DNA from 3 places in the Dietzia sp. NPDC055877 genome. Region 1 is predicted to be linked to each of the others. Evidence: riboswitches for the same ligand, from Rfam matches in the RefSeq annotation. Region 1 holds a riboswitch; each other region holds the start of a gene.
The links. Region 1 has a riboswitch for thiamine pyrophosphate ahead of thiC (phosphomethylpyrimidine synthase ThiC). Riboswitches for the same ligand answer to the same signal wherever they lie in the genome.
Positions count from the first base shown of each region.

Region 2: another riboswitch for thiamine pyrophosphate. It lies ahead of ACWGLC_RS02745 (3-oxoacyl-ACP reductase); the one in region 1 lies ahead of thiC (phosphomethylpyrimidine synthase ThiC).
Region 3: another riboswitch for thiamine pyrophosphate. It lies ahead of ACWGLC_RS12820 (LLM class flavin-dependent oxidoreductase); the one in region 1 lies ahead of thiC (phosphomethylpyrimidine synthase ThiC).

Region 1 covers NZ_JBSHCV010000008.1:34,840-40,123, reverse strand. Annotated here, with positions in the region: gene ACWGLC_RS10530 (ABC transporter ATP-binding protein) at 1-398, shown strand, start outside; gene ACWGLC_RS10525 (ABC transporter permease) at 395-1,159, shown strand; gene thiC (phosphomethylpyrimidine synthase ThiC) at 1,558-3,432, opposite strand; TPP riboswitch at 3,428-3,543, opposite strand; gene ACWGLC_RS10515 (GNAT family N-acetyltransferase) at 3,622-3,918, shown strand; gene ACWGLC_RS10510 (CD225/dispanin family protein) at 4,007-4,471, shown strand; gene ACWGLC_RS10505 (arylsulfatase) at 4,553-5,284, opposite strand, start outside.
Region 2 covers NZ_JBSHCV010000002.1:120,538-125,821, forward strand. Annotated here, with positions in the region: gene ACWGLC_RS02740 (DUF726 domain-containing protein) at 1-1,452, shown strand, start outside; TPP riboswitch at 1,678-1,775, shown strand; gene ACWGLC_RS02745 (3-oxoacyl-ACP reductase) at 1,861-2,625, shown strand; gene ACWGLC_RS02750 (ABC transporter ATP-binding protein) at 2,766-3,815, shown strand; gene ACWGLC_RS02755 (ABC transporter permease) at 3,812-4,558, shown strand; gene ACWGLC_RS02760 (sensor histidine kinase) at 4,659-5,284, shown strand, end outside.
Region 3 covers NZ_JBSHCV010000012.1:73,155-78,438, forward strand. Annotated here, with positions in the region: gene ACWGLC_RS12815 (hypothetical protein) at 1-456, shown strand, start outside; gene ACWGLC_RS12820 (LLM class flavin-dependent oxidoreductase) at 514-1,905, opposite strand; TPP riboswitch at 1,962-2,056, opposite strand; gene ACWGLC_RS12825 (DUF1295 domain-containing protein) at 2,426-2,692, opposite strand; gene ACWGLC_RS12830 (NAD(P)/FAD-dependent oxidoreductase) at 2,917-4,188, opposite strand; gene ACWGLC_RS12835 (3-hydroxyacyl-CoA dehydrogenase) at 4,221-5,069, opposite strand.

The DNA of each region.
Region 1 (5,284 bases):
GCGCGGCGGAGGGCCGCACGGTGCTGGTGTCCTCGCATCTGCTGTCGGAGATGGCGCAGACCGCGCAGGACCTCGTGGTGATCGGCCGCGGTCAGCTGCGCGCCCAGACGTCGGTCGAGGAGTTCCTCTCCCAGGCCAGCTCGGCGGTCGTTCTGCGTACCCCGCACGTTGACGAGTTCGCGTCGGCGGCGCGCGAGGAGGGGGTCAATGCCAACTTCGACGCGCAGCAGGGCGTGTTTCTGATCGACGGTCAGAGCGCCCGCCAGGTGGGCGATCTCGCCGCCAGCCTGGGGATCACGATCCACGAACTACACGAGAAGCGGGCGTCGCTGGAGGAGGCCTTCATGGCCCTCACCGACCAGGACGTCGAGTACCACGGTCAGGAGTCCGCCCGATGAACCTTCTCAAGTCCGAGTGGATCAAGGTCACCACCACCAAGAGCGCCTACTGGCTGTACGGGATCGGGATCGCCCTCGCGCTGGGGATCGCCGTTCTCCTGGGCCAGCTCGAGCAGTCCTCGGGCGGCGAGCCGGTCGCGGGCGCACCGGGTGGCGGGAGCTCACCGCTGTTCGCGATCACAGGCGTCAGCGCCTTCACGGTGCTGCTGGTGTGGATCGCGGCGATCGTCGCGGTCACCGGCGAGTACCGCTACCACACGATCCGGTCGACCTTCCTGGTCACGCCCGCGCGGTGGCCGGCCGTGGTGGCCAAGACGGTGCTGTTCGTCGTGCTGTCGATGATCGTGGTGGCCGTCGCGGTGATCGTCTCGCTTCTCGTGGCGGGCGTGCTGTCCGGCAACGACGAGTGGACCCCGTTCTCCGGAGAGGGGCTGACGCTGCTGTGGCGCTTCCCGGTTTATTCCGCGCTGGGCACGGTCGCGGTGATGGGCCTGGCGTACCTGATGCGTAACGCGGCCGGCACGATCTCGTTGTTCCTCGTGTGGATCCTGGCGGTCGAGGGCATGGTCTCGCTGATCCCCAGGATCGGCCAGGATATCGCCGCCTGGATGCCGTTCTCCAACGGTGACTACTGGACGCAGGGCGAAGCCATGCGCGGGTTCGTCACCTGGGGCCAGTGGCCGGCGTTCGCCTGGTTCGCCGCGGTGTGTATTGCCCTGTGGGTCGTGGGGTTGGTGGTGACCCTGCGCCGCGACGCCTGATCCCGGCCCCCGCGGCCCCGCCGCCGCCCACCCCCGCCGCTCTGCCGCCGCCCAGCCTCTGCCGGCGTCCCGCAGCCGCCCCGCCGGCCGGTAGGTACGACTTACGCGCCCGGAACGCCCGATCTTGGTGCACTTACGCGCCCGGAATGGACCATTCCGGGCGCGTAAGTGCAGGTGATGTGTGCATTCCCGGCGCGCACGTCCCGCCGGGGCCGGGCCGAAGCTGGGCGGGGCTTGCGCGGACCACATTCCGCCGAGTGGTCTGACCCGCTCACAATTTCCCAGGGCAGGTCCCGGCGTCAGCATGATTTGCGACCACGCGAGACAGAACGGTCGGCAGCCGGTTAGCTCGAGCTGGCGCCGGGCCGTCGCCCCGCCGGGCCGGCGGCTGGGCAGGGTCAGGCGCCGCTGAGGGGCAGATAGACGCGCCCGCCGGCGTCGGCGAACTCCGCGGACTTCTCCGCCATCCCCGCCTCGATCGCCTCCACTGTCTCCAGCCCGTGCTCGGCGGCGTAGTCGCGGATGTCCTGCGAGATGCGCATCGAGCAGAACTTCGGGCCGCACATCGAGCAGAAGAGGGCGGTCTTGGCGGGTTCGGCCGGCAGGGTCTCGTCGTGGAACTCCCGAGCGGTGTCCGGATCGAGGGCCAGCGCGAACTGATCCTTCCACCGGAACTCGAACCGGGCGCGGCTCAGCTCGTCATCGCGCTCCTGCGCGCGCGGATGCCCCTTGGCCAGGTCGGCCGAATGGGCGGCGATCTTGTAGGTGATCACGCCGGTCTTGACGTCGTCCAGGTTCGGCAGCCCGAGGTGCTCCTTGGGCGTGACATAGCAGAGCATCGCGGTGCCGGCCTCGGCGATCCGGGCGGCCCCGATCGCGCTGGTGATGTGGTCGTACCCCGGCGCGATGTCGGTGGCCAGCGGCCCGAGCGTGTAGAACGGTGCCTCCTCGCACCACTGCTCCTCGAGTCGCACGTTCTCCACGATCTTGTCCATCGGCACGTGGCCGGGCCCCTCGATCATCACCTGCACGCCGTGCGCCTTGGCGATCCGCGTGAGCTCGCCGAGGGTCCGTAGTTCGGCGAACTGGGCCTCGTCGTTGGCGTCCGCGATCGACCCGGGCCGGAGCCCGTCCCCCAGAGAGAACGTGACGTCGTAGCGCGCAAGGATCTCGCACAGCTCGGCGAAGTGGGAGTAGAGGAACGACTCCCGGTGATGGGCCAGGCACCACGCGGCCATGATCGACCCGCCCCGCGAGACGATCCCCGTGACCCTCGTGGCCGCCAGCGGGACGTACCGCAACAACACCCCGGCGTGGACGGTCATGTAGTCCACGCCCTGCTCGCACTGCTCGATCACGGTGTCGCGGTACAGCTCCCACGTCAGCGCGGCCGGGTCGCCGTTCACCTTCTCCAGCGCCTGATAGATCGGCACGGTGCCCACCGGTACGGGCGAGTTCCGCAGGATCCACTCCCGGGTGGCGTGGATGTCCTTGCCGGTGGACAGGTCCATGATCGTGTCGGCGCCCCAGCGGGTGGCCCACACCATCTTCTCTACCTCTTCGGCGATCGAGCTGGTCACCGCCGAGTTCCCGATGTTGGCGTTGATCTTGGTCATGAAGCGTTTGCCGATGATCATCGGCTCGCTCTCCGGGTGGCGGTGGTTGGCGGGGATGACGGCCCGGCCCGCGGCCACCTCCTCGCGGACGAGCTCCACGTCGACGCCCTCACGTGCGGCGATGAACCGCATCTCCGGCGTGATCAGACCGGCACGCGCCCACGCGAGTTGGGTGCGGACCAGGGGCGCAGGCGCAGGCGCGGGAGCGCCCGACGACGTGGCTGCGGGCGACGGTGACGAGTGTGACGACGACGCCGTCACCGACGACGCCGTCACCGACGACGCCGTCACCGACGACGCCGACACCGACACGGGAACCGGCCGCGGGTGTGGCCATTCCTCACGGGTGCGGGGCAGGCCCACCGCGAGATCGTGGCAGTCGGCGGCGGTGGTGTAGCCGGTGTACGGGCCCGAGGTGTCGTAGACGTCAAACGAGGTGCCGTCGGTCAGCTCGATCCTGCGGGCCGGCACCTGCATGGTGACGCCCGAGCCAGCGGGGTTGTTCTCGGTGAACGGGGGCGGGGTGGTGGCGTTGTCGTCGTCGTACCCCGGTGCCTCTACACCCAGGTACGTCTTGCGGCTCGCATAGATGGGGCCGCACGTCACGTCCTCGACAGAAGTAGAGGGGCGTGCGTCAGTAGATGCGTGATCAACCATGAGATTTCCAGAACTCCCTACGCCGGCATGATCCGGACAGGTTCTACGGTCGACGACCCGGCCGGTCGTCCTCTCAGCCCGCGCTCCGAGGCGGGCTCCCGTGTGGATGGGTTATGAAGTTGTGCCGTCCGAGGGTAGCGCGGGGAGTAGGGTCTCCGGAAGTAGCACCGTCGGCCCGAAGGAGTCGAGATGTCCACCGCCACGTCGTTGAAGCTGGTCCACAACTCGGATCGCGATCGGTTCGAACTGTGGGACGACGAGACGTTCATGGGGCTCGTCGGCTATGAGATGGACGGCGAGGTCTTCATCCTTCTCCACACCGTCATCGAGGAGCGATTCGGGCAGCAGGGCATCGCGCGGCTGCTGGTCAGCCTGGTGCTCACCCGGATGCGGCTCGACGGGGCCAGGATCCGTCCCGTGTGCAGCTACGTGCGGCGCTTCCTCGTCCGGTTCCCCGAGTATCAGCTACTCGTCGCGGCCAACTGACGCGCGCGGGTCTCATGCGCGCGGCTGAGACGCAGGTGGCGGGCGTAGTCTGGGCGTTCGAGTGAACCGCCACGAACGAAGGATCGACATGACCTACCCGCCCCAGGGTGACAACTCCGGCCAGGACAACGGCTACACCGACTACTCGTCGCAGACCGGGTACAACGCGCAGTCCGCGTACGGGCAGGGGGCGCCCGGCCAGTCGGGCTACGGGCAGTCGGGTTTCGGCCAGCCGGGCTACGCCCAGGCCGACTACGCCGCACAGAACCCGTCGTTCGGCAGCGCGGGTGCGACGCAGATCGGTCCGCCATCGAACGTGGGATGGGCGGTCGCCTCGATCCTGTTCTTCTGGCCGCTGTCGTTCGTCGCGATGACCCGCGCACTGCAGGTCTACCCGCTGTGGGCGGCTGGCCGGCACGCCGAGGCGGAGGCGGCCAGCGCGACCGCCAAGAAGCTCGGGATGATCTCGCTGGCCCTGGTGGTACTGCTGATCGTGCTCTACGTGGTGTTCATCTTCGTCCTGGTCGGCGCGGCTGCGACGGCCGGGTACTGACCCGAGACGCCGTCTGACGACGAAGGACGGGGCTGCTCCGGGTACGGAACCCGGGGCAGCCCCTTCTGTTGTGTGGCCGCCCTATTGCGTGGCCGCGCCCATCGTCCGGATGACATCGAGGAGCTGAGACGGCGCGTCCGGCGAGAACGCACCAGGCCGGATGGTCACGGTCTCCCACGTGCCCGAGTAGGGGAACATGCCGTGCGCACGGTAGAGGTCGGCGGACACCGGTGATCGGTGCATCCGGCCCGCCGAGATCCCGCTGAACGGCACCAGCCACGACAGCTGCGTCAACTCGATCCCCTCCGCGACCGGGACACCGTCGATCTCGAGAGCCACGATCCACCTGCTTCTGCCCGGAGCGTCGACGCGGAGGCCGAACCGTGTCGCGCCCGCCGGTATGTCGGCCGGCTCCGAGGTCAGGGCCCGGCCCCAGGCGTTCTGCTCCACCTGAAGGGCGCCGTCCTTCACGAAGAGGACCACGCCCGCCTCCTGGCCTCCATGGGCGTAAAGAACTCCCTCGTCACTGGCCCGGAAGCCGTCCGCGCCCAGCGCCACCTCGACGGTGAACCCGCGGCCGTCGATGAGCTGACTCGCCCGGAACCGCTCGAGCGGCGGGGTCTCCGGGACCATCACGGTCTCCACCGCCAGACGCTGCTCGGCCGGGTCACGCTGGAAGAAGTGCAGCGGACTGCCGTTGGACATCGGATACACCATGTTGTCCCGGGCCGCCGTCTCCCAGCGGGCCACGAGATCGGCCACCACCTCCGGGTGCTGGTCGGCCACGTTCTCGAGCTGCACCGCGTCGCTCTC
Region 2 (5,284 bases), on a different contig from region 1:
GAGATGGTGGACGATGAGGCGTCGTCTGCGCTTCTCAAGAAGGCAGAAGTACACGCGAAGGTCGCACAGCGTCTGACGGTGCTCATCGACGAACTCGGGAACGAATCCCGGGTCGGGTGGTGCTCCAACTGCATCGAGAAGTCGACCCACCACAAAGTGGAGAGCGCCAGCACGCAGACCTCGACCTACATCTGTGACGCCTGCGGGTCCGCCACCGACGTCTGTGTTGCACCCAGGTGCAAGAACATGGCAGTTCGCAGCCTCAACAGGGTGCATCTGCCGAGTTTCTGTGCCGAACACTCGCATACTCTCCCGAGTTTTGAGCGCGCGCGTGACCCCTTGGAGCGACTCGAGGATTTCGCCTCGTTCATGGAGTACGACAAGCCCAACCTCGCGAAGGGGTCCAAGCTTGGGCTCACTGCAGTTCTTGCGGTCGGGGCGGCTTTCCCGCTCGCGCTGATGGCTGCGCCGGCGGTGGGCGGCGCGGTCGGAGTTCTGGCGTCGAAGGTGGGAGCCGGCGCTGCGCTCAGTGGCGCAGCCGCGCAGAGTTTCGGTCTCGCACTCCTCGGTGGCGGTTCGGTTGCGGCCGGTGGACTGGGAATGGCCGGCGGGACAATGGTCGTCACCGCCGTCGGCGCAGCGCTGGGTGGTGCGCTGGGGGCGTCGGTGACCAATGCCTATCTGCGCGATGACAAGTCGTTCAAGCTGGAACTGTTCCGGGAGGGCACCGGTACACCGGTGATCATCGCTCGGGGTTTCACCACCGAGGGCGATATCCAATGGTGGAAGTCGGTCGGGTTCGTTGAGCAGACGTACCCGGATCAGCCCATCTACTTCCTGCACTGGGGCTCGAAGGAACTCAACGATGTGGCTCTCCTATTGGGTTCGATCGGTGGAGCTCAGGCGGGACGCTTCGCGGTCGGCGCCGTCGCGAGGAAAGCTAGTAAAGCTGCGGCCGGAAGACTCAGCCCGCTGATGCCGGTGATGGTCGCAACGGATCTGGCCAAGAACCCATGGCATGTGGCACGAGTTCGCGCGGACAAGACCGGAGTGATCTTGGGCGACATCCTCGCCCGATTCGAGGGCGAGGCGATCCTGGTCGGACATAGTCTCGGCGGCCGGGTGATGGCGACTGCGACACAAACCCTGTCCAAAGCCAAGGCAGGCAAGAAGGTCCGGGATCTCAGAATTCTCGGGGCTGCGATCGGCCAGAAGTTCGACTGGGCATCGGTTGCATCGACCACCTCGGGGTACGTGGTCAACTACTTCTCTCGAAACGACGCGGTTCTCAAGAATGCGTACGCGGTCGCGGAAGTCGGCAGCGTCGCCGTGGGGCTCAAGGGAACCGGGTGCGAGGCTCCGAACCTCGTGGATGTCGATGTCTCGGACACGGTTCCGAACCACAACTCGTATTGGGAGAACATCACGGGTGAATGGAAGATCCGTGTATAGAACCGGCGTAGGTCCAGAGCTCGTCGAAGGTGTGAAAGCGAGCCATTTGATCGCAGAGGTACGACGGGTTGCTGGAGCGCAGTGCACGCAACACTGTCGATCAGATGGATGATTCCGCCGGGATGTACGACAAGACCGAGGACATCGTCGAGGGCATCTGTGACCGGTTCAGTGGCGTCGGCCGGGCGATGGGGCACGCTGTGGCTCGCGGTATGACTTAGGCTGGGCCGCGACACGGGGTGCCGCCCATCCGGGCAGCTGAGATCACACCCGTCGAACCTGATCTGGGTAGTTCCAGCGAAGGAATGTCGATACCGCGGCCGCGTCTCTGCGCAGGTAGGCGGGTATGCATCGCCACCCTTCGCGGGAACCGCCGGAAAGCGAGTGGCAGTGAATTCCGGGAACAGCGTGCGTATCGACGAGCAGGTAGTCCTGGTCACCGGCGGAGCCCGGGGCCTCGGTAAGGAAATCGTGCGGGCGTTCGGGCGCGAGGGCGCGCTCGTCGTCGTCAACTACCGTCGCAGCGCCGAGGCCGCGGCCGACCTGGTCCGTGAGCTCGGCGAGGACCGCGCCGTGGCGGTCCGGGCGGATGTGACCGACGACGACGAGGTAAGCAGCCTCGTCGAGGCGGCACGTACCCACTTCGACAGGCCGATCACGACGGTCATCAACAACGCCCTCGCCGACTTCGAATTCAACGGCGACGCCCGCCCCTCGCCCGAGACGCTGACCTGGGCGGACATGGAAGCACAGCTGCGCGGCGCCGTCAAGGCGACGCTCGCCACCACCCAGGCGGCGCTGCCGGGGATGCGCGAGGGCGGGTTCGGGCGGATCGTGAACATCGGTACCAACCTGTTCCAGCACCCGGTCGTGCCGTACCACGACTACACGGCCGCGAAAGCTGCCGCGCTCTCGCTGACCAGGACCCTGGCCACAGACCTCGGGCCGGACGGCATCACGGTCAACATGGTCTCGGGCGGGCTGCTGCGCACCACCGACGCAAGTGCCGCTACACCTGAAGAGGTCTTCGACCTCATCGCCTCGGGCACGCCGCTGCGTCGCGCGATCGAGCCCGCCGAGTTGGCGGACGCGGTGCTGTTCTTCGCCTCGCCGTGGGCGCGGGCGGTGACGGGGCAGAACCTCATCGTGGACGGTGGTCTGGTCAAGGGCTGAGAGGAGACGCTGTTTCAGCGAGCCCTCACGACTCGACGACGTCGTGAGGGGCTCTGACGTCCGACCCATGACAGATGTCACCGGGTAAGTCGTGACAGCCAGCCCTGTTCAGGCGGGCGCTGGCCGACGATCGTGGAGGCATGGTCAAGCACAGCCCAGCCCACACCCCACCCGCCGAAGCCACGGCCACGGGTCGTTCTCCCGGTGTCGGTCCGCGGCCGCCGGCTCTGGAGTTCCGGGACCTGGGCCAGACGTTCACGGTTCGCGGATCCGGACCCGTCCGCGCGATCCGCGGGCTCGACCTGCGCATCGACCCCGGAGAGGTGGTCGCGCTCCTCGGCCCGAACGGTGCGGGCAAGACCACCGCGCTCGACATCGCCCTGGGGCTGACCGAACCAACGGAGGGCCAGGTCCGGGTGTTCGGCGAGGCCCCGCGAGAGGCGATCGCGGCCGGCCGGATCGCCGCGGTGCTCCAGACCGGAGGTCTGCTCGCCGACCTGACGGTGGAGGAGACGGTCCGCGCGATCGCGGCACTCTACCGCCGGACGCTGTCGGTCGGGGAGGTGCTCGAGCGGGCGGGGATCGCCGAACTCGGCGGCCGCAGGGTCGCCCGGTGCTCGGGTGGTGAGCAGCAGCGCCTGAGGTTTGCGCTCGCGCTGCTGTCCGATCCGGACCTGCTCATCCTCGACGAACCCACCGCCGCGATGGATGTGGGGACCCGCCGTGAGTTCTGGGCGACCATGCACTCTGAGGCCGCATCCGGGTCGACGATCATCTTCGCCACGCACCACCTGGAGGAGGCGGAGGCGTTCGCCGACCGCATCGTGTTGATGGCGCGGGGGCGGATCGTCGCCGACGGCCCCGTCGACCGCGTCCGCGCCATGGCCGCCGGCAGTCGCGTGACCGCCGTCTGGGACCCGATGGCGGGCGAGCCGTCGCCGGAGGAGTTGCCCGGTGTCACCGCCGTTGACCGCACGGCTGCCCGGGTGATCCTCACCAGTTCGGACAGCGACGCCACCGCGCGCGTCCTTCTCACCGAGACGTCCGCGCGCGAGGTCACCATCTCGGCCAGGTCGCTGGACGACGCCTTTGTCACCCTCACCGCCGATGGTCCTGCAGACCCTGCACTGGCCGACACGGCACCCGTCGACCCTGCCGCTACCGACACCGATCCGGAGGCCACCCGATGAACGTCACCTACTGGGCCATCGACCTGCGCCGGACCCTGCGCGACATCACCAACATCTTCTTCATCGTCGGCCTGCCGCTGGTCATGTACTTCGTGTTCGGCAGCGCGCAGAGCTACCGCGATGCACCCGTCGCGCACGGCAACGTGGGCGCCGTCGTCATGATCTCGATGGCCGTCTACGGCGCGGTCACCGCCACCACCGCCATCAGCGGTGGGGCCGCCCTCGAGCGTTTCCAGGGGTGGGGCCGCCAGCTCGGACTCACCCCGTGGAGCGGCGCCGGCTTCGTGGTGACCAAGTCCGCCGTGGCCATGACCATCGCGGCCGTGCCCGTCCTCACCGTGGGCATCGCCGGCGCGGCCACCGGCGCGCAGGCCACACCGCTGGCCTGGGTGCTCTCGCTCGGCGCGGCGTGGCTCGGCTCCGCGGTCTTCGCGGGCTACGGACTGAGCGCGGGAATGGCGTTCCGCTCCGAGTCCGCGTTGGGGGTCGCGGGCGGCAGCCTGGTCCTGCTCGCGTTCGCGGGGAACCTGTTCATCCCGCTGTCGGGCGTGATGCTGGACCTGGCGCGCTTCACACCGCTCTATGGGGTCAACGCGCTGGCCCGCTATCCGATCACCGGCGGCGTGGTGGCCGACGGCGTGGTCGATCCGGTGTGGTTGCCTGTGCTCAACGTGGTTGCCTGGGCCCTCATACTGGGTACGACAGCCGCGGTGCTGGTACGTCGCCGCCGCGGTCGGGTGTGAGGAGCGACCGGGCATGACGAGCGGTGAGAGTACGACGACGACAACGGCAACGCGTGCGTCCCCGTCACCAGTGGCGGACCCGGAGGTCAGCGCGAAGTCGGTGAACGATGAAGCAGCTGCGGGGCCGTCGCGGTGGCGGCGATTCCGCTCCGCGATCACCGGTCCGAGTGTGCTGTTCTCGCTGATCTGGCAGGTCTTCCTGATCTACCCGATCCTCGCTGTGGTCTTCTCCGGGGCCCCCGCCGCGCCCACGGTGCTGGGGCTGGTCTCGATCGCGGCGTTCTCCGCGGTCTACCTGGCTGCCTTCGCCTCACCTGCCGTGACCGAGGGATACCCGCTACACCTGCGCAGCTCCGGTGCCGCCGGACCATCGGGGCGAGTCGCCGGCGATCTCCGCGACCCTGCCCGGGAGGAGCCCGCGCCGCTCGGGCTGGGCTACCTGGCCGGGCTCGTGATCTGCACTTTCGGGACCCTCCCGGCGGCCGGGCTGAACGGGCCGGTCAACTTCGTCCCGTTCCTCGCCTGCTTCGTTGCTGCCGCGTGGCCGATCCGGCGGAGCGTGCCGACCGCGATCACGCTGATCGTCATCGGCACCGTCGCGGCCCTGGTCGAGAAGACGTGGGGGATGCTGGTCCCGGGGTTCCTGGTGATCCCCGTGGTGCTGTCGATGCTGGGCACACGGATCTCGGTCGGCATCAGCGACCGAGAGGGCCATTACCGGCGGGC
Region 3 (5,284 bases), on a different contig from region 1:
ACCACGGTGACGGAGACGACGACCGCAGCGGCGGCTCCGCAGGTCGCCGATGGCGGGGCCCCTGAGGCAGATCAGGCGCCCGGAACACGCGCGGAACCCCCGGACAACGAGGCCATGCTCGAAGTGACCGTCCGCGGGGAACAGGGCGTCCTCGGGCTCCAGTACTCCGGTTCCGTTCCAACCGGTTCGCCGGGACCCGCGAGCAACAAACTCATCACCGGGCCGGGCGGGTGCTTCGCGGTTGCCGGAGCCGGAGCACCTCAACTGGCGATCTTCCCGTCCGACGCCACGTTCGTGCTGCAGAACGGCAAGCCGTCGGTGACGGTCGACAGGGCCGAGCACCCCGTGGGCCGCGAGCTCAACGCGGACACCACCGTCGTGCCTGTCGCACAGGTGGCCGGTGTGCCCGATCGATGTACCCGCGGCGCCGCTGGCACTGTTCTGGTCCTCTCCTGACGGCGCCACGATCGACGTCGGTGTGGGACTACGCCGACGACACGGCGCATCGAAGCGTCATCCGCGGTACCTGGCCCCGCGATGCGTATCGGGCAGCCGGTCACCTCGATCGAACATCCGGGCTCGGAGAGTGCCGGGTTCCGCGTCCAGCGGGTACCGTCCCCGGCGCTGCAGCTCGGGCACGAGATGCTCGATGACGTCCTCCCAGGTGCCCGGGTTGAGCGCGTAGGCCAGGTTGAACCCGTCGACGTCCGTTTCCGCCATGTAGCTCTCCAGGGCGTCGGCCACGGTGACCGCCGAGCCCACCACCACGGGTCCGCCCGTCGCGTTGAACCGGGCGCTGTCACGCAACGTCCAGCGTCCGTCGGCGTCCGAGGCCCCCGACAGGCTCGACACAGTGGTCTGGATCGCTTCTGTTGCGACCGGGTCCATGGGTGCGTCGAGGTCCTGTCGGGATAGATCAATTCCGGACCATCCCGAGTTGAGCACCAGATTTCCCGTCTCAGAGGCGTAGGAGAAGATGTCTCGGTACTTTTCAGCTGCCGCCTCATCGGTCTGATCCACAACGATCGTGAGCAGCGCGTACACGCGTGCGGCATCCCGGCCCCGCCCGGCGGCCTCCAGCCCCTCCCGGATCCGGCTGACCTGGTCCCTGGTCTGGCCGATGGTCGGGGACGCCACGAAGATCGCCTCCGCGTGATCGGCCGCGAAGCGGATTCCCCGCGCGGACGCGCCGGCCTGGTAGATCACCGGGGTCCGCTGCGGAGAAGGCTCGGAGAGGTGGACGCCGGGGACCGTGAAGTACGTTCCCTCGTGGCGGATCGGGTGGACCTTCGCCGGATCGGCGTACATGTCCCGCTCCGCATCGAGCACCACCGCGTCGTCCTCCCAGGAGCCCTCCCACAGCTTGTAGAGCACCTCCAGATACTCGTCCGCCCGGTCGTAGCGCTCGTCATGGGAGAGTTGGTCGCTCTCGCCCAGGTTCTGCGCGGCACTCTTGAGGTAGCCGGTCACGACGTTCCAGCCCACCCGGCCCCGGGTGAGGTGGTCCAGCGTCGACATCCGCCGGGCGAAGGTGTACGGGTGCTCTGCCGAGGTGCTCGCAGTGATGCCGAAGCCGAGGTTCTCCGTCACCGCCGCCATGGCACTGACGAGCATCATCGGATCGTTCATCGGGATCTTTGCCGCCGTCTGCAGCGCAGCGTCGCTGCTCCCGCCGTAGACGTCATACGGGCCTAAGGCGTCCGCGAGGAAGAGTCCGTCGAACAACCCGCCCTCCAACAGCCGGGCGAGACGGGTCCACTGTTCGAGGTTCGTATAGTCCCGCGACCGATCTGCCGGATGCCGCCAGATCCCGGGGAGTTGATGCCCCACGCCGTTGATGGCGAAGGCGTTGAACCTGATCCTCCGGGTGTGCTGATCGTGCGCAGCGTCGGGTCGCGAAGCCATGGTTCTCCTTGCGGTGGTCGTGTGAGGGGTGACCACCGCTCGAGCAGGAGCAGCCGTGGCTACGCCGATGACATCCCTCCGCGAGTGCTAACTCGATCAGGTTCGCTCGGGTGTGATCTCAGCCCCGTCCAGGGCACCCCGTGTCGCCCCTCAGCCTACGCGTCGGCGTCAGCGTGCCTTGCCGGTGACGGCCAACAGGGGCCGCCTGGATTGCCGTGGAGACGGCGCTCAGACCCCTGACTTCGGCAGCCGCCACCAGTTCGCCGGCGGAGACATTGAGCCCGGTCTGCGAGGTGACCACCGCCCCCGCATCGGCCACGCGCAGGCCCGTCGCCGACTTCGCGGCAAAGAGGCCGTACCTGATGTGACCCACCGACGCCTCTCCCTACTCGTGCCCATGCGACGACGGCCGGGCCAACGCCATAAAGCTCGTCTACCGGGCGTAGTCATGCGGTCGGCGTTCGAGGCGTCCTGTCCCTGCGCTCCGCTCGGTCGCAGTCGGTTCGGGAAGTCGGATCATTCACCCCCGTCGGGTGCCGACCGCCCACACGAGGAAGTGCGTGGCGATCAGTGGTGCGATGACGACCAGCGCGCCCCAGCCCGTCGCCGCGACCGCCACCCAGTTGCTCCACCACACGCTGGCGTCATCGAAGTAGTTCGGCAATCGCGAGCTCGCCCGCGTCTCCTCATCGGGCGCTGCGGATGGCGTACCGGTGAACACGTCCGCTATGTCCGGGCCGGCGATCCCAACGCGGAAGTAGGCGGGGGAGTGAGGAACCTGGTCCATGTCCGCTATTCGGCACCGCAGGTACACCGGATGGGCCGCGTATGTTTAGTGACTGCCCACCTCGTCGTCGTCCCCGCCACCTCCCCCCCCCCGACCAGCGGGCACCCTCTCTCGGCGCTCGACGACTGCGCGCGGACCCCGAAGGCGGTTCCGTGCCGTGGCGAGCGCCCCTCCTGACGCCAGCGCATCCGTCAGAAGCTGGTGACGGATGCGCCGGCGACATCTCAGGTGCGGGTGGCGTCGCCAACGATGAACTCGGTGCGGTCCTCGGTGAAGTAGTCGCGTACCCAGTTGACCAGGGCGTTGTAGCGGGGACGTGCCGACGGCAGCAGGACATCATGCACTGCGAGCCATCCGGCGAATGCCAGCGGCCCGTGGAGCTGCTTGTGCGATCTGCCGACCTCCGCCACCGCGGCCATCCGACCGATCATCGCCATGAAGCCGCGATCGTGGTACTCGAACGCCGTACGCTGTGTGCCCTTGAGGTCGGCGAGGATGTTCTCGCCGGCCCACGCCCCCGCCTGCTTGGCCACCGCACCCAGGCCGGGGAGCGTCTTACCGGCACCGTCAGGGATGTTGGCCGCGTCCCCGAGCGCGTAGACGCCCGGGAAACCGGGAACTGTGAGGTCGTCATTGACATCCAGTCGGCCGCCCCTGCCGGGCGTGATGCCCGCTTGCCCGACCACGGGCTGTGCGTGCAGACCCCCCGCCCAGATCACGATCGGCGCGGCGAGGACCTCGCCGTCGGAGAGCGTCACGCCGTCGGCGCGCACCTCCTTGACGCTGGTGCCCAGGTGCAGCTGAACACCGAGCTCCTCGAGGTGCTCCTGCGCATACTGCTGAAGTTCCTCGGTGAAGGGGCCGAGAACCGTCTTGGCCAGATCAGCGAGGTGGACCGTGAAGGCCTCGCGAACCGCGTCGGAGTACGTTCGCGGCACCACCGTGTTGACGGTTTCTGCGATCGCACCCGCCATCTCGACTCCGGTCGGCCCGGCGCCCACCACGACGATGTTCGTGGGGTCGAGCGCCTCGCCGGCGGCCACCCGGGCGTCGGCCTTGTCGAACTGCTCGATAATCGCCGCCCCGAGCCGAGTGGAATCGCTGACCGAGTACAGCGGGTACGCGTGCTCGGCGGCGCCGGGGGTACCGAAGAAGTTCACGACGGCGCCGGCGGCGATCACGAGTGTCTGAGCGGAGTACACCGTTCCGTCGTCCACCGTGACCGTGTGTGCAGCGGCGTCGATAGCGGTGACCTCGGCGGTCAACACGCGCACGCTCGGACGCTTGCGGAAGATCGCGCGCAGCGGCTCGGCCACGTCACTCGGCGGGAGCTGCGAGCTGGCCACCTGATAGAGCAGTGGTTGGAACTGCGAATAGTTGTTGCGGTCGATCAGCAGTGTTGGGATCTTCGCTTTGCCGAGCCGCCTGGCTGCTGCCACGCCGGCAAAGCCGGCGCCGACAATGATGACCCGGTAGTTACTGGTCGCGTTGGTCATGGCTTCGTTACCTCAGTCTTTTCTGGCCGACGTCAGCCGTAGGTGTAGAAGCCGCGACCGGTCGATGTTCCGAGGTAGCCCTTGTCGATGAAGTCGGACTTGATCTTGTCCGCAAAAGCCTTCATCTCCGGGTCAGCACTGTCCTTGTTGAGCATGTAGGGCGTCATCATCCCCACGATGTCGTAGATCTGGAACGGGCCCATGGGCGAACCGGTGGAGATGCGCCACGTCTTGTCGACGTCCTCGATGCTGGCGATCTCACGCATGTAGAGCTTCGCTGCGGCCTCGAGGAACGGCACCAGCAGCGAGTTGAGGACGTAGCCCGGCTGCTCCTTGTGGATGCGGATGGGAACCATCCCGATCTGTTCGGCGAACCCGGCCGCGGACTCGAATACCGCGGGGTCGGTGTCGGGGTGCCCCATGACCTCGCAGGTGTTGAAGATCCACACCTGGTTGGCGAAGTGCATCGCGAGGAACTTGTCCGGACGATCCGTGAACGGCGCGATCTCGCTCGGCAACAGGGTGGAGGAGTTGGTGGCGAACACGGTCTTCTCGGGCGCTACCGCGCTGACCTTCTTCCAGGTGTCCTGCTTGATGTCCAGCCGCTCGGGGACCGCTTCGATCACTAGGTCGGCGTCCTTCACCGCGTCGGCGAGATCCGAGCTGGCGCGGATTCGCGAAACGGCAGCATCGATCTTGTCCTGCGTGGCGTCCGGGAGGTCCTTCAGGTACGACGCCCCGAGTTGCTCCCAGCGGGCGGGGAGCTTGGCCAGGATCTCGTCCGAGATGTCGTACGCCACGACGGTCTTCCCGAAATAGGCGGACTGGAAGATGATCTGTGAACCGAGGACGCCGGTTCCCAGCACGGTGAGGGTTTCCATGATCGGATTCCTATCTTGCAGTGGGAGAAGTGCGAACGTCGGTTACATTATCGAACTCTTATTTTTTTGAGGGGGCATTCAGAAGAACTCGCATCGTCCCTTTCCTGGCCGGGCCGGTTTTCGTGTTCCTGTGCCGCTGGCCAGGTTCGTTTGTTGACACCTGTCGACCGCGGCGTAATCTCCTTAAGGTGACTACCCTCGCCACCTTCCCCAAC